Regions from separate parts of the Paucilactobacillus nenjiangensis genome, predicted to be linked through region 4. Evidence: riboswitches for the same ligand, from Rfam matches in the RefSeq annotation. Region 4 holds a riboswitch; each other region holds the start of a gene.
What was found. A riboswitch is a leader RNA that binds a small molecule or an ion and turns the genes downstream of it on or off. The one in region 4 is predicted to bind thiamine pyrophosphate.

Region 1: it holds a riboswitch for thiamine pyrophosphate, as region 4 does, so the genes downstream of both, F0161_RS02395 (ECF transporter S component) here and thiW (energy coupling factor transporter S component ThiW) in region 4, are expected to answer to the same signal.
Region 2: it holds a riboswitch for thiamine pyrophosphate, as region 4 does, so the genes downstream of both, tenA (thiaminase II) here and thiW (energy coupling factor transporter S component ThiW) in region 4, are expected to answer to the same signal.
Region 3: it holds a riboswitch for thiamine pyrophosphate, as region 4 does, so the genes downstream of both, thiM (hydroxyethylthiazole kinase) here and thiW (energy coupling factor transporter S component ThiW) in region 4, are expected to answer to the same signal.

Annotation. Positions count from the first base shown of each region.
Region 1 is NZ_CP043939.1:475,319-482,722, reverse strand. Features, by position in the region: gene F0161_RS02415 (hypothetical protein) at 1-61, shown strand, start outside; gene F0161_RS02410 (LTA synthase family protein) at 175-2,307, shown strand; gene F0161_RS02405 (NAD(P)/FAD-dependent oxidoreductase) at 2,356-3,354, opposite strand; gene F0161_RS02400 (nucleoside hydrolase) at 3,528-4,487, shown strand; TPP riboswitch at 4,530-4,619, shown strand; gene F0161_RS02395 (ECF transporter S component) at 4,777-5,358, shown strand; gene F0161_RS02390 (ATP-binding cassette domain-containing protein) at 5,351-6,736, shown strand; gene F0161_RS02385 (energy-coupling factor transporter transmembrane component T family protein) at 6,733-7,386, shown strand.
Region 2 is NZ_CP043939.1:2,024,154-2,031,557, reverse strand. Features, by position in the region: gene F0161_RS10355 (metal-dependent hydrolase) at 1-100, shown strand, start outside; gene F0161_RS10350 (helix-turn-helix domain-containing protein) at 598-1,005, shown strand; gene F0161_RS10345 (aldo/keto reductase) at 1,083-1,934, opposite strand; gene F0161_RS10340 (Fic family protein) at 2,267-3,571, shown strand; gene tenA (thiaminase II) at 3,572-4,237, opposite strand; TPP riboswitch at 4,402-4,492, opposite strand; gene F0161_RS10330 (FAD-binding oxidoreductase) at 4,534-5,817, opposite strand; gene F0161_RS10325 (FAD:protein FMN transferase) at 5,801-6,586, opposite strand; gene F0161_RS11790 (FMN-binding protein) at 6,589-6,813, opposite strand; gene F0161_RS10315 (ABC transporter ATP-binding protein) at 7,217-7,404, shown strand, end outside.
Region 3 is NZ_CP043939.1:2,016,634-2,024,037, forward strand. Features, by position in the region: gene F0161_RS10280 (alpha/beta hydrolase) at 1-784, opposite strand, end outside; gene F0161_RS10285 (Fic family protein) at 900-1,631, opposite strand; gene thiE (thiamine phosphate synthase) at 1,760-2,407, opposite strand; gene thiD (bifunctional hydroxymethylpyrimidine kinase/phosphomethylpyrimidine kinase) at 2,448-3,266, opposite strand; gene thiM (hydroxyethylthiazole kinase) at 3,269-4,057, opposite strand; TPP riboswitch at 4,198-4,303, opposite strand; gene F0161_RS10305 (phosphoenolpyruvate carboxykinase (ATP)) at 4,547-6,241, shown strand; gene F0161_RS10310 (ABC transporter permease) at 6,315-7,070, opposite strand; gene F0161_RS10315 (ABC transporter ATP-binding protein) at 7,067-7,404, opposite strand, start outside.
Region 4 is NZ_CP043939.1:1,678,491-1,685,894, forward strand. Features, by position in the region: gene F0161_RS08665 (hydrolase) at 1-565, opposite strand, end outside; gene F0161_RS08670 (iron chaperone) at 713-1,084, opposite strand; gene F0161_RS08675 (hypothetical protein) at 1,102-1,509, opposite strand; gene F0161_RS08680 (L,D-transpeptidase) at 1,739-2,260, opposite strand; gene thiW (energy coupling factor transporter S component ThiW) at 2,353-2,856, opposite strand; TPP riboswitch at 2,908-3,005, opposite strand; gene F0161_RS08690 (asparaginase) at 3,115-4,083, shown strand; gene F0161_RS08695 (glucose-6-phosphate isomerase) at 4,137-5,486, opposite strand; gene F0161_RS08700 (GRP family sugar transporter) at 5,564-6,442, opposite strand; gene F0161_RS08705 (sensor histidine kinase) at 6,633-7,404, opposite strand, start outside.

The DNA of each region.
Region 1 (7,404 bases), 1.0 Mb from region 4:
AAAACTCCATCAGTTGCTACAATATGATTGGATGGCAGTTCCTGAAACAGCAAAGGCTTAACATTTAGTTACAAATTTCGTGAATTGGGTTAAGTATTCTAAACTGTGATAAAATAGCAATAATTAATATGTCCGAATCTGGGCCGAATAAAATTATTGTGAGGAATTCACCGAATGAAGAAGCTTATCAAACTAAAAGACACTAGAATTGGCTTACTTTCAATTCTAGTTGCTCTTTTTTGGTTAAAAACCCTTTTTGCGTACTTTATGGATTTTAATTTAGGAGTCGAAGATGTTTTTCAATTTATCATTCTCTTAATTAATCCGTTTGCCACTACGCTGTTAACTCTAGGGATTGCATTATATTTTAAACGATCACGCTTCTTTTACCCTGTGCTCGGCGCGATATACCTAATCAATTCATTCTTACTTTACATGAATGTGATTTACTATCGTGAATTTACCGACTTTATGACCGTAGCCACAATGACCGGCTATTCAAAGGTTAATCAAGGACTGAGTGGGAGTTCGTTATCCCTAACTAATTTCCACGACGTCTTTTACTGGTTGGACGTGGTCATCATTGTTATTATGATGCTGATGCGTAAAATCCACTTTGATCCACGAGCTGTCAATCATCGGTTGGCATTTTCAATGACTTCCATCGCAGTGTTAGCCTTTGGAGTCAATTTGAGTTTAGCAGAAATGAGCCGTCCTCAATTATTAACCCGGACGTTTGATCGAACTTATTTGGTCAAATACTTAGGCCTCGATTCATTTACTGTTTACGACGCCTTGAAAACCGGTCAAACCGATCATTTACGAAAAACCGCGACGAAGTCAGAACTGGAAAAAGTTAAAGACTTCACCGATTCGCATTATGCTTCGCCAAATAAAAGCATGTACGGTATCGCTAAAGGTCGCAATGTCTTTGTCATTCATTTGGAAAGTTTCCAACAATTCTTAATTGATAAAAAGATTAATGGTCAAGAAGTGACTCCATTCCTCAATTCTATTTATCACGGCTCCAATACGTATGCCTTTGATAATTTCTTTCACCAAGTGGGCCAAGGAAAAACCAGTGACGCTGAAAACCTGCTTGAAACTAGTACCTATGGTTTATCGCAAGGTTCATTATTTGCTACTTTAGGTAGTGATAATACTTTCCAAGGAGCGCCCGCAATTTTAAACCAACGCGCTGGCTATACTTCAGCTGTCTTCCATGGTAACGTGGCTAGTTTCTGGAATCGTAATAATACTTACAAGAATCTTGGTTATCAATATTTCTTTGACGCTAGTTATTATGATACTTCAGGTGATAAAGCGACTGGTTATGGACTCAAAGATAAATTGTTGTTCAATGATTCAGTGCAATATTTACAAAGACTGCAACAACCATTTTATGCTAAGTTCATTACCGTCACGAATCACTTCCCTTATGAGCTCGACGATGAAGATAAAGATAGTAACTTTACCACGGTTGATACCGGCTCTGATTCAGTCGACAATTACTTTGTCACCGCCCACTATTTGGATCAATCATTACAAGAATTCTTCACCTACTTGAAGAAGGCTGGTCTCTATGACAATTCAATGTTTGTAATTTACGGTGATCATTATGGCATTTCTGACACCGAAAATAAGAAGTTAGCTAGTGTCCTAGGTAAATCTTCTGATACTTGGACAAGTTACGATGACGCCCAAATGCAACGGGTTCCATTAATGTTCCTTGTGCCAAATTCTGGTGGCAAAGGTGGCATTTCACACACATACGGTGGTGAAGTTGATGTCTTACCAACCTTGATGCACTTGTTAGGCATAAGTTCCAAACGATACATTCAATTTGGGACCGACCTCTTCTCGAGTGGCCATGATCAAGTGGTTGCCTTTAGAAATAAAGACTTTATTACTCCAAATTACACCAGTATTTCGGGAGTAATTTACGATAATAGTACCGGTAAGAAAATTACGCCAACTGGCAAAGTAAAGAAAGGACTGGAAGCAGATCAAAAGAAAGTTTCCAAGGAATTGTCATTGTCTGATTCACTGAATACCAAGAACTTATTGAGATTCTACACTCCAAAGGGCTTCAAGTCCGTGGATGCATCCTCATATAACTATTCAGATGGTCTCGACAAAGCAATTAATATTGAAAAGAAACTAGGCACCAAATCAACCAGTGTCTACTCTAAAAATAACAATAAGAGTACGGTTGATGAATACTTCACCGATGCTCCAGAAGCAAATACTGCTTCAACAGATTCCAACCGGATTAAGATTACCAATCCAGATGATACACAAAACTAAATTGTGCCAAATTAAAACCATCATTCGCAAATTGAATGATGGTTTGTTTTATTTTTGATCTAAATGCATGGCCGTACTGTGTAATTGCGAATTTTTATCTGGATAGAGTTTATTCATAATTGCAGTCACTGCAGTTGGTCCTTCACCAAATGCTGTCGCAATTAACTTAACTTTTCCCGGATAAATCACGCCATCCCCAATGGCATAAACGCCGTCAATATTAGTCATCATTTCTGAACCAACCTTAATGTCATGACGTTCTGATTCCAAATCGAGTGACCAAGCAGTTAACGCTTTGTTGTTCGAAGTGAATCCATAGCTTACAACGATATCGTCCACCGTTAATTGCTTGGTATCATCAGATTTCATCTTCTTCATGGTTAGTTCTAATGATTCATCAGCGTTTTGTTTTAAGTCCTTTAATAGATAGGGTACTTCTAGTTGAACGCTTGATTTCTCAATCGCCGTCACCATATGTTCTAATCCACGGAAAGTTTCACGGCGATGCATCAAATAAACTTGACTAGCCACTGGTTCCAGCATCATCGTCAAATCTAAGGCAGCATCCCCACCACCAGCGACTAAAACTCGCTTGTTGCGGAAATGTTCTTTTTGTTTAATAAAGTAAAATAAATGCTTATTTTCGAGTTCATCAGCACCGTCCACGGCTAGTTTGCGAGGATTGAATGCCCCATTGCCCAACGCAATAATGACTGTTTTAGAATGAGTTGTCCGCTTATCAGTGACAATTTCGAATTGATCATCTTGCTTGATTACATCTTCAACCGTCTCGCCCAAGCGTGCTTCAACTTTCACTAAACGCATTTGTTCTTCTAAATTACTAATCAATTCATGCCCTGGAATATTGACTGAACCGGCCACATCCAAAATATGTTTTTCTGGGTATAAGGCGTCCACCTGGCCACCAAATTGTTCCAAGCTTTCGATTACTTGCACTTTCATTTCGCGCAAACCGGCATAAAAACTGGCAAACATTCCTGCTGGCCCACCGCCGATAATTGTTAAATCATAAATTTCTTCACTCATCTTAATTTGCACCTTCCTAATGTTATTTTCTAGCTTAACCTACTGACTGTTTCAATGTCAAAATCATTTTGACAATTAAAGAAACTCATCAAAGTTTAATTTGTTTTTCCAAGGTTAGTTGTTTATGATTGAAGTATGTAATGGCTTACATTAAATAACTCGGAGGGATTTACATGGCTACAAAAAAAATGATTCTTGATTTAGATACTGGTGTTGATGATGCCTTAGCAATTGCTTACGCACTAGCTGCACCAGAAGTCGATTTGATTGGTATCGTGAGTTCGTACGGCAATTGTCTCGTTGAACAATCGGCTGAAAATAGTTTAAAGCTACTTGAAATTTTGGGTGCAACTGACGTACCTGTCTTTATCGGCGCTAGTCACTCAAGTACTACTGATCATTTTGATGTAATGCAAGTAAGTAAAGATATCCATGGTAACAATGGGATTGGTGAAGTTGAATTACCAAAGGCCAAACGCCCTGTTGAATCACAAACGGCGGTCGACTTCTTGATTGAAGCCGCCCACAAATACACCAAAGATTTAATTTTCGTGCCAACTGGTCCAATGACCAACTTAGACGCCGCACTCGCTAAAGATCCGGCCATTGCCAAATTAATTGGCAACGTCACCTTTATGGGTGGTGCCTTGACCGTTGAAGGTAACGTGACTCCATATGCCGAAGCTAACATCAACCAAGATGCTGAAGCCGCTGACCGTGTAATGCGTAGTGATTTAAACATTGTGATGGTTGGATTAGATGTTACATTACGAACATTACTCACGAAAAATGAAACTTCAACTTGGCGTGAATTAGGCACGACAGCTGGTAAAGCCTATGCTGATATCACCGATTTTTACATTGATGCCTACTACAATTTGGGTATCGATAAAACCGGCTGTGCCCTTCATGATCCATTAGCCGTTGGGGTTGCGCTTGACGCTTCATTTGTCGACACAATCGATCTTAATATGAAAGTAACCTATGACGAAAACAATTATGGCCGGACCATCGGGGATAACGCCCGCTTAAATGATGCGACTACCAATGTCAAAGTTGCAGTCAACGTTGATAAGGATCGTTATCTCGGTGTCTTCATGGATTATTTAACTAAACTTTTCAAGAATCATTAATTTGCTTTCTGCGAGATAATAAGTTATATTTGCATTAATCAAATATTACATCTGGGGTGCCCACTTGGCTGAGATATACCCATTGAACCTGCTCTGGTTAATACCAGCGAAGGGAGATAACCTATATTTAACTCGACTAACAAATTTGTTAAGCGACTCTCCTTTTAAAATTGGAGGGTCGCTTTTTTCGACTTTCGAGTTATATAGTTATTGATTAAAACGTGTGGAGTATTTAGTTACTCACACACTCCTAATGTTATTTGATAATACACTTTTGGAGGGTTCTATTATGAATCTAAGCAATCATTATCACGTTCGCGACATTATTTTTATCACTTTAATTGGTATCGCCTTTGGTGCCATTTTCATCAGTACTAACTTTATTTATAACTTTTTGACAGTCGTCTTAACACCAGTTGGTTTAGCACCAATGGCTAATGACATTAACATGGGAATTTGGGTAATGGCCGGTCCACTGACAGGCTTTATCCTTAGAAAACCAGGTGCTGGTTTCCTAGGCGAATTTTTAGCGGCAGTTGGTGAAATGTTCTTCGGTGGCCAATGGGGTGCTTCAACCCTCATTTCCGGTGCCATTCAAGGAATTGCTTCAGAACTTGGTTTCACTTTAACCGGTTATAAAATTTACAATTGGTTCTCACTGAGCCTATCATGCCTAACAACTACGATTGTCACCTTTGCGTGGGATATGTTTAAAAACGGTTATGCTGAATTTCATTTTGGCATGCTCATATTGCTTTTCGTCGTTCGCTTTATCTCAATCTTCTTCTTTGGCGGCATCTTAACCAAAATGATTACAGCCCTTCTGGACCGCAGCCACATGTTAGCGAAGTTTGGTGGTTCAAATGTCTAGCATCGACATTCAAAATTTGAATTTCAATTACCAACCCAATTCGACAACTTTATCTGACGTCAATGTCCAATTTGAAATTGGTCAATTTTCTTTATTAGTTGGTCCATCAGGAAGTGGTAAATCCACCTTGCTCAAAATTTTAACCGGGCTGTTGCCTGAATTTGGCGGTGAAATCGTAAATGGAGTATTTTCAATTCCAAATCAGTTGAAAGTTGGTTTGGTTTTCCAAAATCCTAATCATCAATTCACCTTGGATACACCTCGGCATGAACTTGAATTTGTGTTAGAAAATTTGCGAATTGATCCAAAACTAATGCCCGCTAAAATAAATGCAGCATTGGCATTTTGTGAAATTGAATCATTGATTGATCGTCAATTAAACACGTTATCCGGTGGTGAAAAGCAAAAGGTCGCCTTAGCCATCGTGATTGCAATGAACCGCGATATTATCTTATTGGACGAACCATTTGCCAGTATTGATCCGCAATCTAGAGCTGAATTAATTGCCAAACTCGTTACTCTTAGAGACCAGCAACAAAAGACAATCATTATCGCAGATCATGACTTGTTAGGTTATAAACAGGTCGTGGATCACGTCTATACGATTCATAATCAAACGATTCAGACGCTTTCTCGTGAAGATGGACTGCAATTACTGACTGACTTTGAAAAACAAGTTCCTGCCATCACTTCGACTTTACCCATCGCTAACCTTGAAGTTGCCTTTAATTTCGACGAATTACAGATTCAAATCCAGCAACATGCGCTATTGTCACAGTCATCATTACAAATACCTAGTGGCAAAGTCACACTGATTACGGGTGAAAACGGAATTGGTAAATCAACCCTCTTCCTATCAATGGCCAAATTGATGAAGTTTTCAGGCGAAATTCAAATGAATCAAACCAATATTCAAAAAATTAAGGCCAAAAAATACGCCCGAGAAGTTGCACTAATTTTTCAAGACTCAGAAAATCAGTTCTTGACTGTCACCATGCGTGAAGAAATTGAACTCAGCAAGCAACACCGTAAGTCAGATTACTTCAATGATGCCATGATTACCTCGTGTTTAACCCAATTGAATTTAAATGAATTATTAGATCAAGTAGTTTACACCCTAAGCGAAGGGCAAAAGAAGAAATTACAAATTTTATTAATGATAATTGTCGAACCTGAAGTTCTCTTATTAGACGAGCCACTCAAAGGACTGGACATTGATTCAATCCACCAAATTGTGACGATTCTAAACGCTTATCGTGCTGAACACCAACAAACGATTGTGATGATTAGCCACCAATTTAGCGGCTTAAATCAATTTGTCGATTACCATTTGAACTTTGCCAACCAAAAACTAACTTATGTGGAGACTGTCTCATGAATCCTAGTTTCAAATTAATCTTAATCATCTTGATTTCCTTTGAGATTTCATTTACTCGTAGCTTAACCGCCAACTGTGTGTTAATCGCGGTCTGTTTAATATATTTGATGATACATAAGATTAAGCTCAAGACGCTTGGTATTGTTTTGTTAATTCCAGTGATTCCGGCAGTAGCGCTCAGTATCACTATTGCATTTTTCACACCAGCACAAGATTATCACTTTGCCTTAGTGCTATTCTCTCGGATGTTTGCCTATGTGTTACTTGGAACTTCATTCACGTTGATCAATTCACCAATAGAGTTGGCACGCTCACTCGAACAAAATCTTCATTTACCATCAAAATTTGCTTACGGTAGTTTAGCTGCCTTTGGTGTTTTACCCAAGATGAAATCAACCATCTTAACCTTACAAAAAGCGGCCTTGATGCGGGGGATTACCTTATCATATTGGTCACCGAAGTTATATTTCAAAGCACTATTAATCGCAATGAACTGGTCTGATGAACTAGCTCAGGCGATGCTTTCACATGGCTACGTAGAAGATACCACACGAACCTACGCCGCTACGATTCCCATCAAATCCACTGATTGGGCGTACATGATTGTTCCTATATTAATCATTCAACCCCTCTTATTTTTGTTACCTTGAGCTTTTTAATACCCAACG
Region 2 (7,404 bases), 350 kb from region 4:
TCCAGAGATTCAGCAAAATCCAGACGACTTGGTGACAAAATTACCACAAGGAGTCGTAAAAATTTTAACCCCAGGTCAGAATGGAACATTTGATATTTAAGTGGAGATATAGGAGGACTATACCCAAACCATTTAAAAACAAAATATCAAGTTGTTTTATCAAAATGATATAAATAATACAAAAGGACATTGAAGTGAACCCACAAGTTTGGAGATGTCCTATTTTGTCATAGATAAAAGGCTAACTATACTAGTGTTAAGTTATCTAGGCTTGCTAGGAAAAGACTTTATTTTAATGGTTTCAAGTATACCGTTAGTCATTCCTAGATTGCTAATAAATGAATATTAATGACAATCAAATCATAAAAACAACTGCTATATCAACGTTTGTAAACGTAAATGATAACGAGCTTTTGGTAACTATGGATATTCTTTATGAACAAATTAACAATTAAAAATATTTGCTTACGAATGCTGACACTGCACGGCTTGCAACTCCCAGTTGCGCAAATGTAAAGTGCATTATGGTTGATAAGTGCGGGCCAGAGAATCGAGCCTTTGCTATAATCAATCTATAAATTAATGGGGGTAGTTAAGATGGCAAAAGAGGGAACACAGTTTTCAAATAAATTGGTTGAATTACGTAAGGCCAAAAAGATTTCTCAGGATGAATTAGCAGAAAAATTATTTTTATCGCGACAATCAATTTCTAAATGGGAAAATGGTGACTCAGTTCCCGATATGAATAATTTGGTCATGTTGGCTCAGGTGTTGAACGTCGGATTAGATGAATTAGTTCTTGGGGTTCAACCTAAAGTTAGCAATAATAATGGGGTAAAAAAATTTTTTGAACAAGATGCAGCTGATAAAGATTGGCATGAAAATCATCGCTGGCGTGAATGGAATTATAAACCAATCAATAATGGCTGGGAATGGTTAGCAAGGTATTGGTGGGCGATATTTGGCCTTGTTGGTATGATCTGTTGGTATGCATTTGGACAATGAGTTATTGAGTTACTTTTTCATATAAATATCAAATGAGCTGCCCGATTATTATAATCAGACAGCTCATTTTTTAAATTTTAGAAATTAACTAAATCAGGATCGTCAGCTACACGAGTAGTTCCATGCAGTCCATCGATGGCCTTCATGTCAGCATCATCAATTGTGAAATCAAAAATGCCGGTGTTATGTTGAATACGTTCAGCATGAGTTGATTTAGGAAGTGGTAAGAAGCCGTGTTGCAATGACCAACGGAGCATTAATTGTGCAGAACTATGGCCATATTTTTCACCAAGGTCACGGAGTAATTGAACTGACAGGAGTTCACCAGTACCTAAAGGACTATAAGCTTCATTTAAAATATTGTATTGTTCATTTGCATGGGTGACTTCAGGTTGTAAGTCACAGGGATTAAGGTAGTTTTGATTAACCGCCGGTGTAATCGTGGCAGTTTTCATAAGTGAGGCTAAATGGTGTGGACGGAAGTTAGACACGCCAATCGCACGAACTTTACCCGCTTTGTAGGCTTCTTCCATTGCTTGCCAACTTTCGGCATTCATTTGTTCCCAATTGTCACGGAACTTGAGGGGGTTGGGCCAATGAATTAAGTACAAATCAACGTAATCCGTTTCTAAACTTTTTAAAGAATTATCGATAGCTTTTTGAGTTGCTTCGTAGCCATGATCATCATTCCAAAGCTTTGTGGTTAAGAAAATATCATGACGATCAACGTCACTATCTTTAATTGCTTTGCCAACACTGCCTTCGTTACCATAGGCGGTTGCAGTATCAATGTGACGGTAGCCAGCATCAAGTGCGGCCTGGACAGATTTGTACGCAATATCACCATCAGCGGATTGCCAAGTACCAAATCCAACGATTGGAATTTTTACATCATTATTCAAAGTATAAGTGTCAATAAGGCTTTGCAAGTTATAATTCCTCCAAACTTAATATGATTACCGCCTAGTTTAACACACAAAGTAGTTTAACTAGTCAAAAAGGAGCGAATTTTAAGAAAAAATGTAAGCGCTTGACTGCCGACTTAGAAATCAACTTTACCAAAACTTCGTAATTGGTAAAATTGCTATTATTTTTGACGTTCTATTTTACCAAATGGTCTATTTTGGCAAAATAGATAGTGAAATTGAGTGTTCTATTTTACCAAAACAGCTATTTTGGTAAAATAGGTAGGTAAACAAATGATTCTATTTGACCAAAAGGCCCATTTTGGTAATTTAGAGAAATGAGAGGTAATGTAATCATGAAAAATTATCAATTGCTGAGTACATTTAAATATGGATCAAATGGTCATTCAAGCCTAAGTGAAGAAGAGATAAACGCTGAATATTTGCATCGGATAAACGATTATTCAGCAACTGTGACGGCGATGTTTCCACGTCTAGTAAATAAAGAAAGCTTAGAAATGGGCATTTTAAATGGGAAAAGTGTGGCAAAGTTTAATGACCCAATCTTTTGGATGGTCACGCCCAAAATCCTTATGTTATTAGATACGGTCAGAAAGCAATCAGCAGAAATATCTGCGTTAATTTATACTAACAAAATACCTACTGTTGCGATTAACAGTTATACGTATTCCATGCTGACAAACGAAATATTTTTCTCAAATGAAATTGAAGGAGTGCACACTAATCCTGAAGAAATTAGTACCATTGTTTGGGATACTGACACCAAAGTTGACAATAAGCATAGACGTTTAGAGTCGACAATCCGGCAATACAAAGCTTCGCTGCAAGCCAATCAAAGGCAGATCAATAATTTATCTGATTTTAGGCAAATATACGATCAACTATTGGAAGGTGAAATATCGAAAGACTCACTACCAGATGTGAATATTATTCGTGATAGTTTTGTTTATATTGGTCGGCAGAATAACACAGTTCACTTGCCTCCGGACAATGAGCAAGATATTAGTTTGGCGTTGTCACAATTGATTACATTTATGAATAATGACGATGATGTAATTCCAATTGTTAAAGCCATTGTTACACATTTTATGTTTGAGAATACTCATCCATTTAGAGATGGCAACGGAAGGATGGGAAGATACTTATTATCCTCATACTTATCAAATAAATTGGATGTATTTACAGGTTTATCAATTTCAACATCAATTCATACCCATGTTCAGAATTATTATCGGTTATTTAGGGATGCTGGTAATAGTGAAAATCGTGCAGAGCTAACCCTTTTTATTGAAGGAATGCTTGAAATTATCGCTGATGGTCAAACTGAGGTGTTAAACCAATTTAGTTTGCGGATGCAGACTTTGCAAAACGGGTTGGAGAAATTGAAACAAAAATTACCTGATATGAATGATGATGAATCCAATATCTTATATATCTTTCTGCAGTCTAAGTTATTTACCAGCAGTGGAACTACAGATGGCATTACAGATAATGAATTGGGTGAATTTATTAAAGAAAATAGTAATATTTCACGTCGTAAATTTAAAGATATCGTTAAAAAATATACTGGCAATGGGGTACTGAAAACTATTAAGAGAAAACCATTACAGCACATTTTGAATAGCGAATACATTAACTAATTAGCTGGCCCAATTTTCCATTGTATAAGCCATTTGCCAAAAGTTCAGTTCATAATTGCTACTCTTTAAAAAGGAATCTTTAATCAAAGCTTGTTCAGCAGAGTCGGCATTTTCGCCGAGGTGATTGACGAGTTCAATCATTTGGTCAGTGCCGGTATCAAATTCGGTGCTGGCATAGCTGTCTAACCATTCTTGATAAATTGGCACAGGGGACTTCTCGTGAATGAGACGATGCCCAATTTCACTGTATAACCAGTAACAAGGTAACAGGGCGGCCACGGCAGAAGCGGTGGTGCCATTAGTTAATTCGTAGTTCATGTGGGTCACATAACTATACGCGGTTGGGGCAATTGGTGTTTGTTGTATTTCATCTAGGGTAATGCCAATTTCTTGGAACATTGTCGAACGAATATCGGTTTCACCATCATGCATACTGGCTGCTCCAACTAACAGAATGTCTTTGTCGGCCGGATTATCAATCAAAGTGGCAATCTTTTCATGTAAATCACCAAACTGTTCTAAATAATATCGATCTTGTTTGAGATAATACCGAAATTTTTCGATAGGTAGTTGACCAGCCGCTAGTTCAGTAATGAAAGGGTGCTGGTAGCTTAAATTCCAAACCGGTTGGGCGATATCAAATAGTTCATTGCTAATATTTGTCAAAATAAAAAGACCTCCAGAAATTGTTTTTATCTGGGGGTCTTCATCGAATTTTTGTTGGTTGAAACGTGTTCGACACAACAGCTAGTTCACCTAACTCGTAAAATTATGAGTTAAAAAACAAACTCAAAATTTTCCATTGTTAGTGCTCACTAGCTAGACGTTGTGTCTCACACTCTCTAACTTCCTACGCCACCATTACGTGGATCAGGTTCGATGGGTATTTTCTCAGCCAAGTTGGCACCCCAGATATTTAAGTTAAGAATAGACCGTCACAGTGGGGTTGTCAATTAAGGTAATTACCAACCGAACTCTTCATAATAAATTTGCCATCCCCGAATACCGTGTTTTTTCAAAAAGCGTTGCCAGTGTTGCCCTAACGCGGCCGGCCCGGAAACGAGAAAAATGGTGTGGTTCACATCAATAGTCGCTAAATAGTTTTCAAGTTGTGCGTCCTTAAATCGGCCCACTTGCAGCTGACTAGAAAAATTAGGAGTGGTGTTCCAATAATCAAATTGATCTAGGTGCAAGAAATCGGTTTGCTTTTGGACGGAATAAAAAATATGAATGGGTTTCTCAAGGTTATGGTTAATAAGGGACAATAACGGCACGACACCAATGCCACCACTAATCATCACTAGTTGTGTACCCGGATGTTCATCAATGAAATTTTGAAAACGACCGTAGCCACCTAATATTTTAACTGGCGTTCCAATTGGTACTGATGCCAATGATTTCGTAAAATCACCATCCTCACGCACAATTAATTCAAGTTGACCATCAGCCAGTGGATTATTCGCTAGTGAGAAGGGATGGGGTTCCTTCATCCCCGGTAAATTTGGAAAGGCGATAAAGACAAAGTCCCCCGTTTGAAATTGCCGCCGCAACCGCGGCATCTTTACGCTTAATTGCACCACATTGTCTGCTAGCTGGTCGAGTTCTATTAACTCACCAGTTGGCTGTTGGAAATGCACTCGATAAACACTCACCAAATAACTCAGCGCCACGATTCCCGTATATGCTCCAAATAACATCATATAATTATGCATTGCCAGGATGTATGGAATTAAGATGACGTGAATAATCACCAAGGCGGTCGCCACTAAATTCAGCCGGTGCAACCAAACTGAGATTTCATGTTGGAACAACGTTTCTAACCAGTGCTTGAGGTGATTTAAAACTGGCACGCGATTAGTGAGCCAACCAGCTAAGAAGATCAGTGAATACACGCCGACCGCGATAAATAAATACAAACCCCAATCACCAGTCCATTTAATCCAGCCACTCGAAGGCAGCAAGAGCTTATGCACGAAGGCTAATCCAATCGCTAAAATACTGATGATGCCGTGAACTAAATACATTGACGGTAACCCAATCAAGCGGTCCAACCACCGCGGACGCGTCGCTAAATAAATCGCGGCCAACATCCAAATATAGGCCAACGTTCCGAATTGAATCGGCATCAAGGTGTCATGATATAAGGCAGGAAGTTCATAGTAAGTGGCCTGTAACAAGGGCAACGGCAAGACAAAGATAATTAAAAGCCAGACTAGGCCATTACCAAATTTATAATTTTTGAGCATCGAACCACTCACCTCCTGCAAATGCTTGAACCGATAAATCGTCATAGACGACCATTCCCGACAATTGATGTAACTCAGACAACCTTTTAAAGTCAGTCGCTGCCATACTTAGCCCAGCGGTAGCCCAAATATCCGCCGTCGTCAGCGAATCACCGATGATGGTTAATTGGCGAAAATCATTGGCCGCTGGTCGCTCGATATGCAGCCCGCGTTTGTTAAAACCAGAGGTGGCGACCGCGTCATTGGTGAGGTGATAAGTGGCCAGTATCCGCTGCAAGTTGGTCGGATTTTCCATGCCAATCTCCCAATTAAATTCACCATCGTTGGTCGCCAATTGCATGTCACCACCACCGTTGATTCCGACGGCAATGAACCACGGATGGTCCAGTAATGGTTGTAAAAATTGTTGTTGCGCTGTTTCGATGGCCCAACCTTTCACTAAACCAGTCGGGTCGAAGTAACCGTGATAGTAGGCATTAAACCCGCCTTGAGTAAATTGTTTAGCATCCTCACTCAAAGCATAAATAGTTTGAAAAGTCGCATCCGCCGTGAGTAAATCCAATTCGTGGCGTTGAAAGCGACTGACATCTGAATCTACTTTGAAGGGTGAGAATTGTTGATCAACTTGGGCTAAAAATCGGTCGACTTGTTGAGAAACCGTCGCAATTTCTGCGGTTACATCAACTTCAGATGGCGTCATAAAGGTCAACGTAAAGGGAACATTCATGTGATTTAACACGCGAGTTTGTTTGCGTAGGGTTGAATTCATCGCTAATCCTCCGCTTGATTGAGAGCATCTTGAAGCGAACCTTTGAAGCCTTTATAGGTTTCGGTGGCGCCAGACACTTGCTGGATGTGACTACTTTGGGCACTTAACGCTTCTTGCTTGTAGGTGGGCAGGACCTTAGCGTTAATCGATTCACTTTTACGCTCATCATTAGGATATTTCAGTACATCAATGGTGGTAATCTTGCCACCAACGACATTGATTTTCAGCTGTACGTCACCGTATTCAGTTTCAGTGGCCTCGCCGGTATAGGTGCCATCCTGGTATTGATTGGCCGTCGGGTTGCTACTAGCCGCAGCAGAACTGGTGGCCGTTTTATTTTTGGCCGTGGTCGTGGTCGCTTTTGACTGGCCAAAAAAAGTATAAAAGAAGTCTAAGACAATTGCACCAGCAATCGCCAGACTGAGTAAGCCGGCAATTATTTTTTGTACATACGGAACCCCTCCCCAAATTTGTTGGTGTTAATGTATCACCATTTATCATAAAGGGGCGAGATAAAGCTTGTTCATTTTGTCACGATAACCATTGTTTAAATACAACACACCGCTCAATCATTTGGCACCGTCGCCAGAGTTCGATACAATTGAACCAAATGAAATGAGGAGTAGTGACATGGCAATAATTGAATTGAAACAAGTTGACTATCAGATTGACGATAAAAAAATCTTAGATTCGATTGATTTAGCGGTGGAACCCAATGATTATTTAACCATTACGGGTCCTTCCGGCAGTGGTAAAAGTACGGTGTTATTATTAATGGCGCAAATGGCGACCGCCACGGCGGGCAACCTGTATTATAA
Region 3 (7,404 bases), 340 kb from region 4:
ATTTAATCCATTTTTGATTCACACGATTACTGTTGTGCAACCCGCTATGCTGAATTCCATTCATTTTGATATTTTTAATGGTGTCTGGTTTTTGATACAACAAATAATTAATCGAGAGTGCCGATTGCACAGTAACACGTCCATCTGAGCGCGTTCCGTCATTCAAATCACCATAGATGTTCAATATTTTTACATCTTTTGGAAAATACTGGCTGCTATCTAACAATTGTTGATACCCATCAAAATATATTTTTGGTTGATAATGTGCGAGTAGCTTATTTTTATTGGCTGCGTCATTTCTCCCCATCACTCCGTTAAACGGCCCGGCTAAAATGACATATTTCTTCAAAGTTGGTAACTTTGTGACATTTTGCGCAACTGCTTGAAAAAACGAAACGTTTCCCATTGAATGTGCGACAACATTATATTGCTTCACATGATATTTTGATTGCAGTAACTGCAGCGCGTCGGTAATCCATTTGGCTTGTGTTGAGCTCTTCGCATGATTATTAATAAAATTAATTTGAATCAATGGTCGTTTAGTTTTGCTCTTTAATGTCCCTTTGATATCTAATTTGCCAGAAGATTGAACGTTGATAGTCATGGCTTTAGTAGCATCTGCCTGCTTTTCCGCTGCCCTAATTAAGCCATCCGTTGAACGATGCGTCCCTGAATATCCATGCAAAAATATAGTGGGCGTGTTGGCACTCGCATCCGTATTATTAATTAACGTGAGGCCAAAAATCATTGCGAGAATTAAAATTAATAAGTGATATTTTTTCATTTGAACCTCATCCTTCAGTTGGATTAATCCATTTAATTGACCAAATCATACAAGCTTTACCACGCTTTACATAAAAATATGCTCAAAAAAAAATAAGCACTAACAGTGCCTATCATTAAATTTCTAAAAATCGCTCAACTAGCTGCGTGTAATAATCTTGTTCAGCACCCAATGTATCGACTAAATAGCTGTCATCATCTTCAAATTTTTTTAATCCACGTAAATAAAATGGTTTGTTGGATTCTCTAATGACCAACGGCATTAAGTCCGCTTTGCATAACTCTTTGAAGAGGATTAATCTGCCAATTCTACCATTACCATCACTAAATGGATGGATTGTCTCAAATCGATAATGAAACTTGGCAAAATCCAATAAATTGGAATGCGGATCCGCATTCCATTTTTCTAACAAACTCTGGATTGCATGCGGAACTTCAGCTGGTAAAGTTGTTTGAACAGCTTCAATACTACCAATTTGGTTGGGAAATTGTTTAAAGCCACCCACGTTCATCTTGGAATCTAATTCTGACTTTGTCCCTCGTTTTAACATTGTATGCAGTTTAAACAGATATTCACTGGTTAAATCCACATCGATTGTATCTAAAACATAATCAAACATTCTAAAATGATTAGAAGTCTCTAGCACATCATCAACCACAATTAAACCATTCTCATCTGCAAAAATAGTGCCAGTATCAAAGACTTGTTGGGTTTGTTTCTCGCTTAAGGTTGAGCCTTCTATACGATTACTATTAAAAGAAAAGATAATCTGCAGCCAATAATATAAACTGGCACTCACCTTATTTTCACGTTGATTAATCAAAATTTTAGCAATATCCTTGACCATTTACATATCTCTACTTTTTTATTTTGGCGTTCAAGTGTCTCTTGAATCAAGGCTATCAGATTAAATAGTTCAGCACAAATTAAAAAAGTATCCGCAGATACTTTTAGTTTTAATGCGAGTTGTCATCATTAATATATCGATAATAAGTCTTTAACCGTCTGTTCCACATCCGGACTTTGCATAATCATTGAAATTCCGGAAATTCCCGCCACACCTGTTTTATCAACTGTGTCCTTAGCATTGTCGGGGGTGATTCCACCGACGGCCACGATTGGGAAATTGCTATATTCCACTAATTCTTTCAATTTTTCAAATCCCATCACTGGGTCCGCATCATCTTTGGAGCCAGTTGGGAACACTGGTCCGCTTCCTAAATAGGCAATTTTTTGCAGTTGATTAGCATGATCAATTTGAGCTTTAGTATTACATGAATATCCCACAAACATATCATCCCCAACAGCCGCAATCACTTGTTCCACTCGTTGATCTTTTTGACCAACATGGACCCCATCGGCATGGACTTTAATGGCTAATTCATAATCATCATCAATAATCAGCGGTACATCATACTTCGTCGTCAGTTCACGGCATTGCTGTGCCAGTGTCAGTCGTTCGTCCGCCGTTAACTGTGAACTCCCTTTTTCACGAAATTGAAAGGCCGTCACTCCGGCGATTAATGCTTTCTCCACACGTTGCAAGTAATCATCAACATCGTGATTAACATCTTGTGTGCCCGCAATTAAATATACGCGGAGCATCTCTGGTTTAAATTTCATTAATTTTTCTCTTTCCTGAGTTAATAATCCTGTTTCACGCTTAACCGTTACTTTCATCACTATTGCGGCCTGCCCAGTGATTCAATGGTCCATGACCGTGCCCAACAATAATGCCGTGCCGAATCGTTTCATCGACATATTTTTTCCCAATTCGTATCGCATCCTCAACAGATTTTCCCTTGGCAAGTTCAGCTGTGATACAAGCAGATAGCGTATCTCCCGTCCCATGGGTTCGAATCGTATCCACGCGTGGAGAAGTCAACCAAAATGACGTACCATCTTCAAGTAATACAAAGTCACTACTTTGATCATCCCCGACAAAATGGCCGCCCTTAATCATGACGTTTTTAACCCCGACGGCCTGTAATTTTTTGGCCGCAATTTCCATATCGGCTTCATCTTCAATCGACACATCCGTCAATTTTTCGGCTTCAGGTAAATTAGGGGTGGCAATCGTCGCCAATGGCAATAATTCATTTTTCACCACCGCGATTGCATCTTCACTTAACAATGGAGCACCACCTTTAGCAATCATGACCGGATCGACCGTCAGGGGACCGAAATCAAACTTTTTCAAGTTTTTTACGACCGCCCGGACCCGTTCCACATCGGCTAACATCCCCGTTTTGCAGGCTTTAATGGCCAAATCCTCAGCAAGAGCTTCAAATTGTTCATCAATTATTTTGGTAGGTAACGCAAACGCATCATTGACGCCCAAGGTATTTTGCGCCGTAATCGCCACTAACACGGTCGTCGCAAACACGTGCCGTTCTTGAATCGTTTTTAAATCGGCTTGCATCCCCGCACCACCACCGCTATCGGAGCCGGCAATTGATAATGCTTGTACGAATTGTTCCATAATTATGCTTCCCTCAACTTTTCTTCAACTTGTTGACGCGTCACCAAGTGTAGTTTATCCATTAATTTAACTGAAAAGGTGCCAGGTAGTTCCCCACCAAGTTCTTCTGCCACCAGTTGGCCCGCGACTGCAAAGACGGCACAGGCCGCTTTGGCTGCTTCAAAATAATTGTCACTAACGGCAGCAAACGCGCCGACGATACTGGAAAGCATATCACCAGAACCAACATGTAATTGAAATAGTGGGGTTCCATTTTTGACTTTCGCCACCGTTTTGCCATCACTAATCACATCCGTTGGACCGGATAAAATTACGACGCAATGCTGCTTCAAGGCGCACGCTTTCGCGATGGCATCTAAATCGCCACTCCCTTCCCCAGCATCGATACCTTTAGCTTGCCAATCAACACCAGCCAAGGCGGCAATTTCACCAGCATTGCCGCGAATAATATCAACTTGAAAATCAGTTAACAATTGTTCGGCAACATCTAAGCGAAATTTAATTGCCCCGACGGCAACTGGATCAATCACCAATGGCTTTTTGTATTGGTTAGCCAATTGCCCGACCCGCTTGATATGGGCGACTTGAGCGGTAGTAAAGGCCCCTAAATTAAGTGCTACGGCAGAACTGATGGCGACCATTTCTTCAGACTCAGCGATTTCTTCAGACATAATTGGTGAAGCGCCAATTGAATTAATGCCATTAGCCACGTCTTGCACCGTCACAAAATTAGAAATGTTAAACACAATTGGATTTTGCGCACGAATTTGATCTAAAAGTTCAATTTGCATGATAAATTCCTTTCTTGGTACGAAGTTGTGATAATTCAACAATCGTTTGAACCATGAGCTGAAACAAAAAAATCCTAAAGCCGCAGTGGACTTTAGGATTAATGGTAAAAATATATCAACATGTGGCATGCACTCATCGATATTTTTATTTTACACTTTCCTACGCAAGTACCAACTTACAGGTTCCAAGGGCCTTTGCTGCATAAGCAAATCTCAGTTCGTCTACGAACACCCCTAGTGTTTTCATGATTATTTAATTGTCGAATTAATTGTACTGTAAAAGTGCTTACATAACAAGTTTGACCAAAATCTCGCCAAACATTAAAATTTTTTCATTTTCCGGTTAACTCATTAAGATTTAGAGTTAACAGCGCTTTCATTCTTTTCTTTTTGAAGATTGTGAAAATATCCACTTGTATCGTGTTTCGCCTTGTATTATGATTGTTTCAATACCCAAAAGGTTATAACGAGAAAGGAAACTGATTATCAATGGAAAATGTGAATAGCATTAAAACTGGCTCTACGTATCTGAATCTTGATCGAAAGATTGCCGTCCTCAAATACAATCGAAAATATTTGAGTAACGTCTTCTCTCTATTAAACAGCGATGAAATGTTACAAGTGGTCGACTGTTTCTTATCATCAACGCCTAACCATCAAACGAAAATCAATAAATTAACGAGTGCTGAATACGTGGCCGTGATTAAACGACTGTTAATTGACGATGCCACCGTTTACGACGCATTTGATGCTAAAGAAATCTTAACTAGTGTTGAAAACTTGTATTCATTCTACCGTTCATTCCTGCGCATCTCGGTCATGAATGCCACTCACAACCAAATCCTAAACACCGAGTTTTTAGGAATTGATGACAAATTTAACGATCTTGTCCGTAATCTTTACCGGGCCGTGGAAGAAAAAATCCAAGGCTTCCCTAATCATACGTATCGTCAAGTCAATGCCGGTACCAACGCATCCATTATGATTAAGCCTTACAAGTGGTCAATCCCCACTGAATATGAACAATTAAAATCAATTAACTTTATTGATAAAATTATGTTGCGTCCACCAATGATGATGCATACACCAAGTAACAAACGCAAAGGGACTTTTTCAAGTGTCGATTACAATCCAATCGATCATTTTGATGGGAAACCGGGCGAATGGTACTGTTACCCAGCCAAAATTGGTGAAAGTTTAGCCTTTATTTACTTCAATCAAGACTACTTTGTCAGTGGTTTAGCCTTAGCGAACTTGTTTGAACTTGCCGATGAAGAACTCATTACTAACCACAAACCAGATTTGATTTTACTCTTTGGGGTCGACAAAACTGAAGGGGACGTCAGTCACTATCATTACGATGAAAGTAATGATATCTGGGTTGGTGAAGTGCCTTATAATGACCAAACCACTTACTTTGGTTATATGAAGAAAATGTGTCTCACATTACACAACCTCCACATGATTTATCAAAACCGGTTACCAATCCATGGATCAATGGTCAAGATTAAGTTCTCAAATGGTAAAACCAAAACCGTCGTCTTCTTTGGCGATTCTGGTGCCGGTAAGTCTGAATCAATTGAAGCTTTGCAAGAAATTGCGGGTGAACAGATTCATGAAATGGAAACCATTTTTGATGACATGGGTAGCTTTACCCTTGACCCCAATGATCCTGAAGGCTTGTATGCCCAAGGAACTGAAATTGGCGCGTTCGTCCGGCTTGATGACTTGAGTAGCGCCGTGGCCTTTAACAACATGGACCGTGGAGTTTACCTCAATCCGGAACAAAAAAATGCCCGAGTTATTATTCCAGCGAACACCTATGACCGGGTTATCAAACGTCACCATATCGATATGTGGGTTTACGCCAATAACTATGATACTGAAATTGGCTTGCATCGTTTTGAAAAATTGGCCGATGCCAAGAAGACCTTTACGGATGGCAAACGTTTTGCTTTAGGAACCACTGATGAAGTTGGTATGAGTACCACCTTCTTTGCCAATCCATTTGGCCCGGTTCAAGAGCAAGCGCGGACCCAAACGATTATCGATGGTGTCTTTGATGTCTTATTCAAAAACAATGTCTATGTCGGTGAAATTTACACCCATCTAGGTAATGATAAATCTAAAGATAGCTTGAACCAATCAGTTCAACAAATGCTTGATACCTTAATGGATTCATAAAAATCTATGTTAAAAGAGGCACGACGCAAATTTGCGTTGTGCCTCTTTTTTGTGAGAACTTTTTAAGAAACGGTTACTTTAACTGCATTTGGGTATTGTAAAACTTGCGATAAGCCAAGTAGCACGCTATCACTGACCCAATCGCGGTTGTCGCTAACAACATAAACATCACCATGATTTGATACTTGATGGCTTTGACCGGGTCCACGCCGGCAATAATCAAACCAGACATCATCCCCGGTAAACTCACCAAGCCGACCGTTTTTGCCGAATCAATCGTTGGTGACATACCCGCCCGAACACTTTCACCTAAAATTGATTTGGAGGCTAATTTAATTTCTGCTCCTAAGGCAAGCTTTTCAATAATCTGCTGGCGTTGATCGCGAAAACTCGTATTCAAGCTGCGATAACATAAGCCAATCGCGACCATCGTGTTACTGGCTACCATCCCCGAAAACGGAATGATTTGCGCCGGAATCATTTTTAACGAACCGGTCGCAATCAACGTGCCCACCACCACAACGGTACTGGTTAAAATAGCAATAAACGAAATTAAAAAGGCATTATCAATCCCAGGTCCGCGTTTGCGCGCGTTATCGGCCGCATTGACAATAATAATTAAAATCATCAACACCGTCAGCGCCCAGTTATTAATTTTAAAGACATACTTCAAGACGTACCCAACTACCGTCAGCTGAATCACGGTCCGAATTACCCCAATGACAATATCTTTATTCAGGCCCAACTTTTCGCGATAACTAATAAATAAAGCGACTAACACTAAGCCGGTGACTAAGGTTAATGATAAGTTACTAACGACTAAATTCATTTGCCAATCCTCCCCTCAATAATTTGAATCATTTTTTTGGCACTGTCGATTTCTTGTTGGTCATGGGTAACTGAAATGATGGTAACTTGATCTTCATTGTGCACCGCTTGAATTAAATTCCAGACAATCGCCTTATTCTCGGCATCCAGTCCGGTCGTGATTTCATCGAGCAGTAATACTTTGGGAACATACATTAAATGACGCAGGAGGCCAATACGTTGGCGTTCGCCACCGGAGATATCAATAATTTTTTCATCCATCATGGAGGCTGGCAACTGAACTTTAGTTAACAAATCCACTGCCCGCGTTTGGTCAAATTCCACACCGCGCACTT
Region 4 (7,404 bases):
CTGTTTCCGTTCTGCTCCAGTCACGTTGCCATTCGCAAGCTAACTGCGCAAATGATGTAAGTTGAGCACCCGCCTGTTCCACGCGGCTTAATGCTGCTTCGTGAGCTTTCACGCTTGTACCTCCAACTGCATCCACAATTGGATATACTTCATAGCCCTCACGTAACGCATCAATCGATGGGAACGTTAAGCACGCCTCTGTCCAAAGTGCCGCAATGACAATTTTCTTGCGACCGGTGGCTTTCAAGGCGGCATTAAACTCTTTATCCTCCCAGGCATTAATCGAAGTCCGATCGTAACTCGTAACACCATCTAATTCAGCTTTCAATTCTGGAATGGTTTCTTTATTCCGCCCAGTCGCCACATTCACAGTCGAAAGGATGATTGGAACATTATAAATCTTAGAAAGCTTAGTCACTGCGATAATGTTATTAATCAATTCACGACGATTCATCGATTCAATTGATTGAACCTGAACTGGTTGATAATCAATGATAACGAGCACACTATTTTCTGGTGACAAAAGTTCTTCTTCAGCAACAGTACGTTTTGGATAACTTGTCATAACTATTCCCCCAATTTTTTAATTCAACAACACTTCTTTTAACAAAACCAGTGTAACAGCTTACATCCAAATTCATAATGATAAGGTTTTCATAATATTAATGGTACAAAAAGGCAGCATCAGGGTTTAATTGATGCTGCCAAAGTCTTATTTTCGAAAAAAGTTAGAATAGTCTTTTTTGTCTTCAATATTAAATTCAATCATTTTTCCAATTAATTCATAATCGATTTTCGCGTCAAAAGGAACTCTTACTATATTTGGAGTATGAGTATAACCGGTTTTTTCAATTTGCGTTTCAAATTTGCTGATTGTGACACTTTCTGGGGTAAAAGCAAAATTATTTTTGGCGACGCTAAAGCCGATGATAAAAGTACCGTGATCAGTAAACATTGGCTGTTTCCAAGCAATTTTACCACCCAATTGTGGATATGTTTCACTTACCCAATCAAGTACTTTTTCAAGTACCATACGATGTTCTTGATTATCAAGTTGATCTAAAAATTCACTATAAAATGCCATAACTGCCTCCCATTGCTCTAATTAATTGCTAACTGAGTAAAGGATACCAGACTATTAACGTCACTCAAAACATAATGCAATGACATCATCACGGGAAATGCTAAAGCGGGAATTACCAATAAACTAACAAGCGAAAAAACTGTAAAATGATATTCTTCAGGGGTATAGTCTCGATCTTCCTTAATTGGAGTTATTCGAGGTAACATCCCCAATCCATTTTTCAAGGCATTGAAGCTTACCATTGTCACTGCCGTGGTGCCCAGCCAAATATAAGAAATAAACCAACCTTCATGATTCACTGACGGAGTCGCTAATTTTGCCGGATTACTTAGCCAAACAATAAAGATTGCCACTAACATACTAATTGCAATCACTTCAAGCATCCAATTAATTCTAACTCTAGTGTTAATTGATAATTCACGCATATTTTCACCTCTTCATTTACTAAACTAAGAGATTATAGCACGAATTTCACTAAGTAGACATAGTTAAATGCTAAAATGTAACAATCATGAAAACTTGTACCTATCTATTTTTGTATTATGAATTATTGAAAACGCTTTTTTGATTGTGAATATTAAAATAAAAAATGCCCTGTGAGAAAATTAACGTTTTCCACAAGTCATTTTTTGCACGAGCCTATTTGATCATCAGTTATTCAACGACCACCTTGGTCCCAACGGGAATATTTTTATAAATCCATTTAGCATCGGGAATTGTTAACCGAATGCAGCCGTGAGACGCGACTTTGCCTAATTTTTTGGCTTCGGCTTTGTCATAGGTACCGTCTTGTTTAATGGGAACAGTATGAAACAGGTACTCCCCGTGGTTTTTAAATGAAGTCCAGTAATTTGCGCCCTCATTTAAATTGGCATTATAAAAAGTAGTCCCTTTTTCATTTTCAATACTAAAGGTCCCAGTCGGGGTAGAATTATTTAATCCCGTTGAACAATACATGGTGTACAAAACTCTTGAGCCATCTTTAATGTAAACGCGATGCTTTCGAATCGAGACGTCAATCCATGCATTTGGATGATTTTTTAATTTAGGATAGCTTTTAGTTTGTGATGGTTTAGTGTAATCAACCGTCTTAGCATTAATCACATTGACATAAATGCCGTAAGCCAGTCCAATCGCCACCACAATCAAAAGACATTTTTTGATAAATTTCAACATGATGATATTAGTAGCCTTTCGTGTTCAGAGCTGGTTAACTCTATCTACATTTTACCATGAACGTCTTCATCCACTCTCTTCGCCTGATTACTTTAATAAAATTTATCTAATTGGGGTACGATGACCGTTTTCCACATGACTTTTAAAATTCCATAGCCAATTACAACTCCGACTAACGCGCTCAAGAAGAAACTTGGAATGAAAATCCAAAGTGCACCTTTGGTTCCTAAAAATAAACTAGCGACAGGGTAAGCAACGATTGCTCCAATAATACCGGTCCCAATTAGTTCTCCAAACACAGCAAAAATTAATTTTCTCGTTTTCTTAAAAATCCAGCCAGAACAAAATGCACCAATCATGCTTCCAGGGAATGCGAGAATCGTTCCTGTCCCCAATATATTTCTAATTAATGAGGTTAAAAAAGCTTGAGTCAGTGCTGCCCATGGCCCTAAAATCACCCCAGAAATTAAGTTGATTAGATGCTGCATCGGTGCAACTTTGGCAACCCCAATTGTAAACTCAAACATGCTACCACCGACTACACCAAACGCGACGAACAAGGCGGTTAAAGTTAACCGGTAAATTCTTTTATGCATAAAAATAGCCCTCCTAAGTGATTTTGCACACTAGAAGAGCCCTAAGTTTAGAGTTAGGTTCTAACACTTTCCTCCGCTGGTATCATCCAGATCAGGTTCAAGGGTTCGAATTGAATCGTCTCAGCCATTTGGCGCCCCTAGTGTGATTGATATTTATTTACTCGTTGAGGATACCATTTTTACAAAATTTTGTACACCATATTGCAAAGTTACTTGTTTCAACTATAATTACCCTATTAACTATAAAGGAGCGCCCTCATGAAAAATATTCTAGTTCTTCATACTGGTGGTACCATTTCGATGTCGGAAAACGATTATGGAGCCGTTGATACCAATTCGAGTAACCCGTTGATGAAGCAAGCGAACCTCTCTGGTGAAGATTTCCATGTGACTTCAAAGGAATTTATGAATCTCCCTTCACCACATATGACACCAGAAACAATGTTGACGTTACAACAAGAAATAAAACAAGAATATGAAAAATTTGATGGCTTTGTGATTACTCACGGAACCGATACCCTGGAAGAAACTGCTTATTTTTTAGATTTGACACTAAGCTCTAATAAACCAATCGTTGTTACCGGGGCGATGCGTTCATCAAATAGTATCGGCTCAGACGGGCTGCATAACCTAATTAGTGCAATCCGAATTGCCATTAATAATGAATCCCGTAATCGTGGTGTTTTGGTCGCATTAAATGATCAAATTCACGCCGCTCGATTCGTGACGAAAGCTCACACAACGAATGTTGAAACTTTTGAATCACCTAGCGTTGGGCCAATCGGTGAAGTTTTACATGACACAATCGCCTACTACTTCAATCCTAAACCAATTGCCCCCATTCAGATTAATCAGGTCGTTCAACAAGTCTACCTGTTGAAAGCCTACGCCGGAATGGACGCTGATTTATTCAATCACGTGGCGAAAAAAAGTGGGAATGGTCTGATCATCGAAGGTACTGGCGCAGGAAATTTGCCACCAACTGTCCTACCAGCGCTTCAAAAAGTGATCGACCATCAGATTCCAGTCTTTTTAGTTGCTCGTGGTTATCGAGGCAATGCAGAGCCCGTCTATACTTATGAAGGTGGCGGTGAACAGCTCGTGAAGATGGGCGTTAACTTTGTCCATGGTTTAAATGGCCAAAAAGCCAGAATTAAGCTGCTGATTGGGATCTCTGCTGGACTATCAAATGACGGCTTAAAAGAATATCTATCAAATAATTTTTAACTAAAAAAGCAGTCCAATTCGGCTGCTTTTTTGATTTTACATATTTAAATTAATTATTTTTGGCGACTCTTTAATTCTTCACCAATTGCTTCAAAGCCTGGTTTCCCAAGTAATCCAAACATATTGGTTTTGTATGCTTCAACCCCGGGTTGGTTAAATGGATTAATACCATTTAAGTAGCCAGAAATACCAATCGCAACTTCAAAGAAATACATTAAGTAGCCCAAACTGTATTCATCTTGCTTAGGAATCTTGACAGTCATAACTGGTACGCCACCATCAACGTGCGCAAGGACAACGGCTTGATATGCCTTGTCGTTCACATAATCCATGGTCTTACCTTGAAGATATTCAAGGCCGTCTAGGTTCCCATCTTCACTAGGAATAACAACGTCGTTCTTAGGTTCGGCAACTTTGACAACTGTTTCCATCAATGTACGACGACCTTCTTGAATATATTGACCTAATGAATGTAAATCAGTTGAGAAGTTAGCTGATGAAGGATAAATCCCCTTTTGATCTTTACCTTCAGATTCGCCGGCCAATTGTTTCCACCATTCAGCAAACATCATCATAGTTGGTTCGTAGTTTTCAAGTAATTCAGTTGTATAACCTTTACGATATAAAATATTACGATAAGCAGCATATTGATATGCTTCATTTTTGTTGAGGTCGGTGTCGACATATTCATGTTCAGCGTCACGAGCGCCTTCCATTAATTTGTCGATATCTGCACCGGCAGCTGCAATTGGCAATAAGCCAACGGCCGTCAGTACTGAGAAACGACCACCAACGCCGTCAGGAATAACAAATGATTCGTATCCCTCAGAATTAGCTTCAGTTTTAAGTGCACCACGTTCTTTATCTGTCGTAGCATAAATCCGCGCTTTAGCACCATCATCACCATATTTTTTAATTAACATTTGTTTGAAAATACGGAAAGCAATTGATGGTTCAGTAGTAGTTCCTGATTTTGAAATTACGTTAACAGAAAAATCACGATCTCCAATTAATTGAACCAAATCATGTACATAAGAAGAACTAATTGAGTTACCAGCAAACAAAATTTGTGGAGCTTTACGGTCTTCATCTGTTTGTGCTTGGAAAAAGGCGTTATTTAGGAAGTCAATTGCTGCACGAGCTCCTAAGTATGAACCACCAATTCCAATGACAACCAATACCTTAGAATCTGATTGGATCTTTTGAGCTGCTTTTTTGATTCGAGCAAACTCATCTTTATCATAATCAGATGGGAGATGTAGCCAATCGATATATTCAGAACCTGCACCGGTGCCATTACGCAACTGATCATCAGCTGCTTTCACCATTGCTTGCATCTCACCTAATTCGTTAGGTTGGATAAATGTACTAAGATTAGAACTATCAAATGAAATATGAGCCAAAATAATTACCTCTTTCTTTTCTTGATAACATCATTATACACCACAAAATTGGTATAGACAACTCAAAATAACTTAGTTTACTTCAGCATTCCAAGAAGTACTGACCCAACAATAACTAATACTGAACCAATCACAACGTACACCATTTCTTTGTTGGTTTTCTTTTCTCCCAAGAACCAAATGCTCCCGAAAGTGGAGATAACGATTCCGCTTTGAGCTAATGAATAGCTAATAGCTAAACCAACGTGAGGAATAGAAATGAACATGAACAAATTACCAACACCCCACACAAGACCGGTTAACACGTTTTTGTATGATACTGGTTTGGTAATATCCTTTGCGCTCTTTTTGTACAACGCAAAGATAATTGCGCCAACAAACATACCAATGGCTTGTGGGAAGACCACTGCTTTAGCATCAACGTTAGCGTAGTTAACAATGATAGTGTACATTACATAACCTAACGTTGAAAAAATAATGGCACGGATACCAGTAGACACATCATTATGTTGAGTATCTGTGGCCCCCATGGCTGAGGCCGCACGATCACGTAAAGAAGTGATGGCAGCTCCAGCAATCAATACGACAACTGCAATGGTACCAACAGTAATCATATGCGTAGTTTTCCATTCGTGGAAAAGTAACACCCCTGCTAGAGCGTTACCAGCAAGTTGTAACCCAGTAGAAATTGGAACAGTTTTTGAAATTCCGATTGCTTTCATAGATGTAAATTGTTGGCTTTGACCGACTGCCCAGAATAAACCAGATAACAGCCCTGAAATCCAAACGCGTCCCGTCAGCGCTGGTTGGTAAACCACAATTGTAAAAATCCCGAATAAGACAGCCCCTGCTGTCATTCCTAAGGTTTGTTGGATAGGTGTACCACCCAGCTTACCACTAATCAATCCGACACTACCCCAAGCTAACGCTGGGATTAAAGCTAATGCAATAAACATAATATAATTCTCCCTTAAATTTCTCTCTATGACATACCATTATATATATCTGGAAACGGTTACACAACTGTTATTTATTTCACAAGTTTGAAAAACTAATTGGTCTACTGCTGAAAACGTTAACATTGTGTATTAACGACAAAAAACAGGCAATTGGTCTAAATTTAACCAATTACCTGTAGATATCATACTATGAGTGCTTTGCGTGTTCACGATCTGGGAAATAAATCGTAAATTTAGTTCCTTTACCATATTCACTAGTGACATCAATCTTACCACCATGTAAATCAACTAGTTGATGGACAATGGCCAAGCCAAGTCCAGATTCACCGTACTCGGTATTCATTCGAGACCGATCAGCTTTGTAGAATCGTTCCCAAATGTTTTTAACTTGTTCATCCGTCATTCCAATCCCTGTATCAGAGATTTCAAATTGACTACCGGTCTCAACTTTTTCAGCTTTCAAAGTAATCGTACCATCTTTAGTAAACTGAATTGCATTTTGAACGATATTAAAAATCACTTGTACGAAACGATCATAATCAGCATACGTCATCAATGAGTCTGGCGCATCAACGATGATCTTGTCTCCTTGATTGTCAGCTTTCTTATTGAGTTGCTCACTTAAGTTAGCCAAGACCTCTGCGGCATTAAAGACCTTACGTTCCATGGTAAATTGATTAGTTCGAATCTTTTCGTAATCCAAATTATCGTTAACCAATCTAATCAAACGCTTAGTATCATTTTGCATCAACTTAATGCTTTGAGCTTTATCTTCCTCTGGAATTGCATCATATTCAAGTCCTTCAAGCAACCCATTAATCGTCGTAAGTGGTGTTCTCATTTCGTGGGCGGCATCCGCCATAAATTTACGACGGCGTTCTTCTTGACGTTTAATTTCCTCTTGTGATTCTTGTAACGAGCCAGCCATCTTACCAAAGTCATTAGACAATTCACTGATT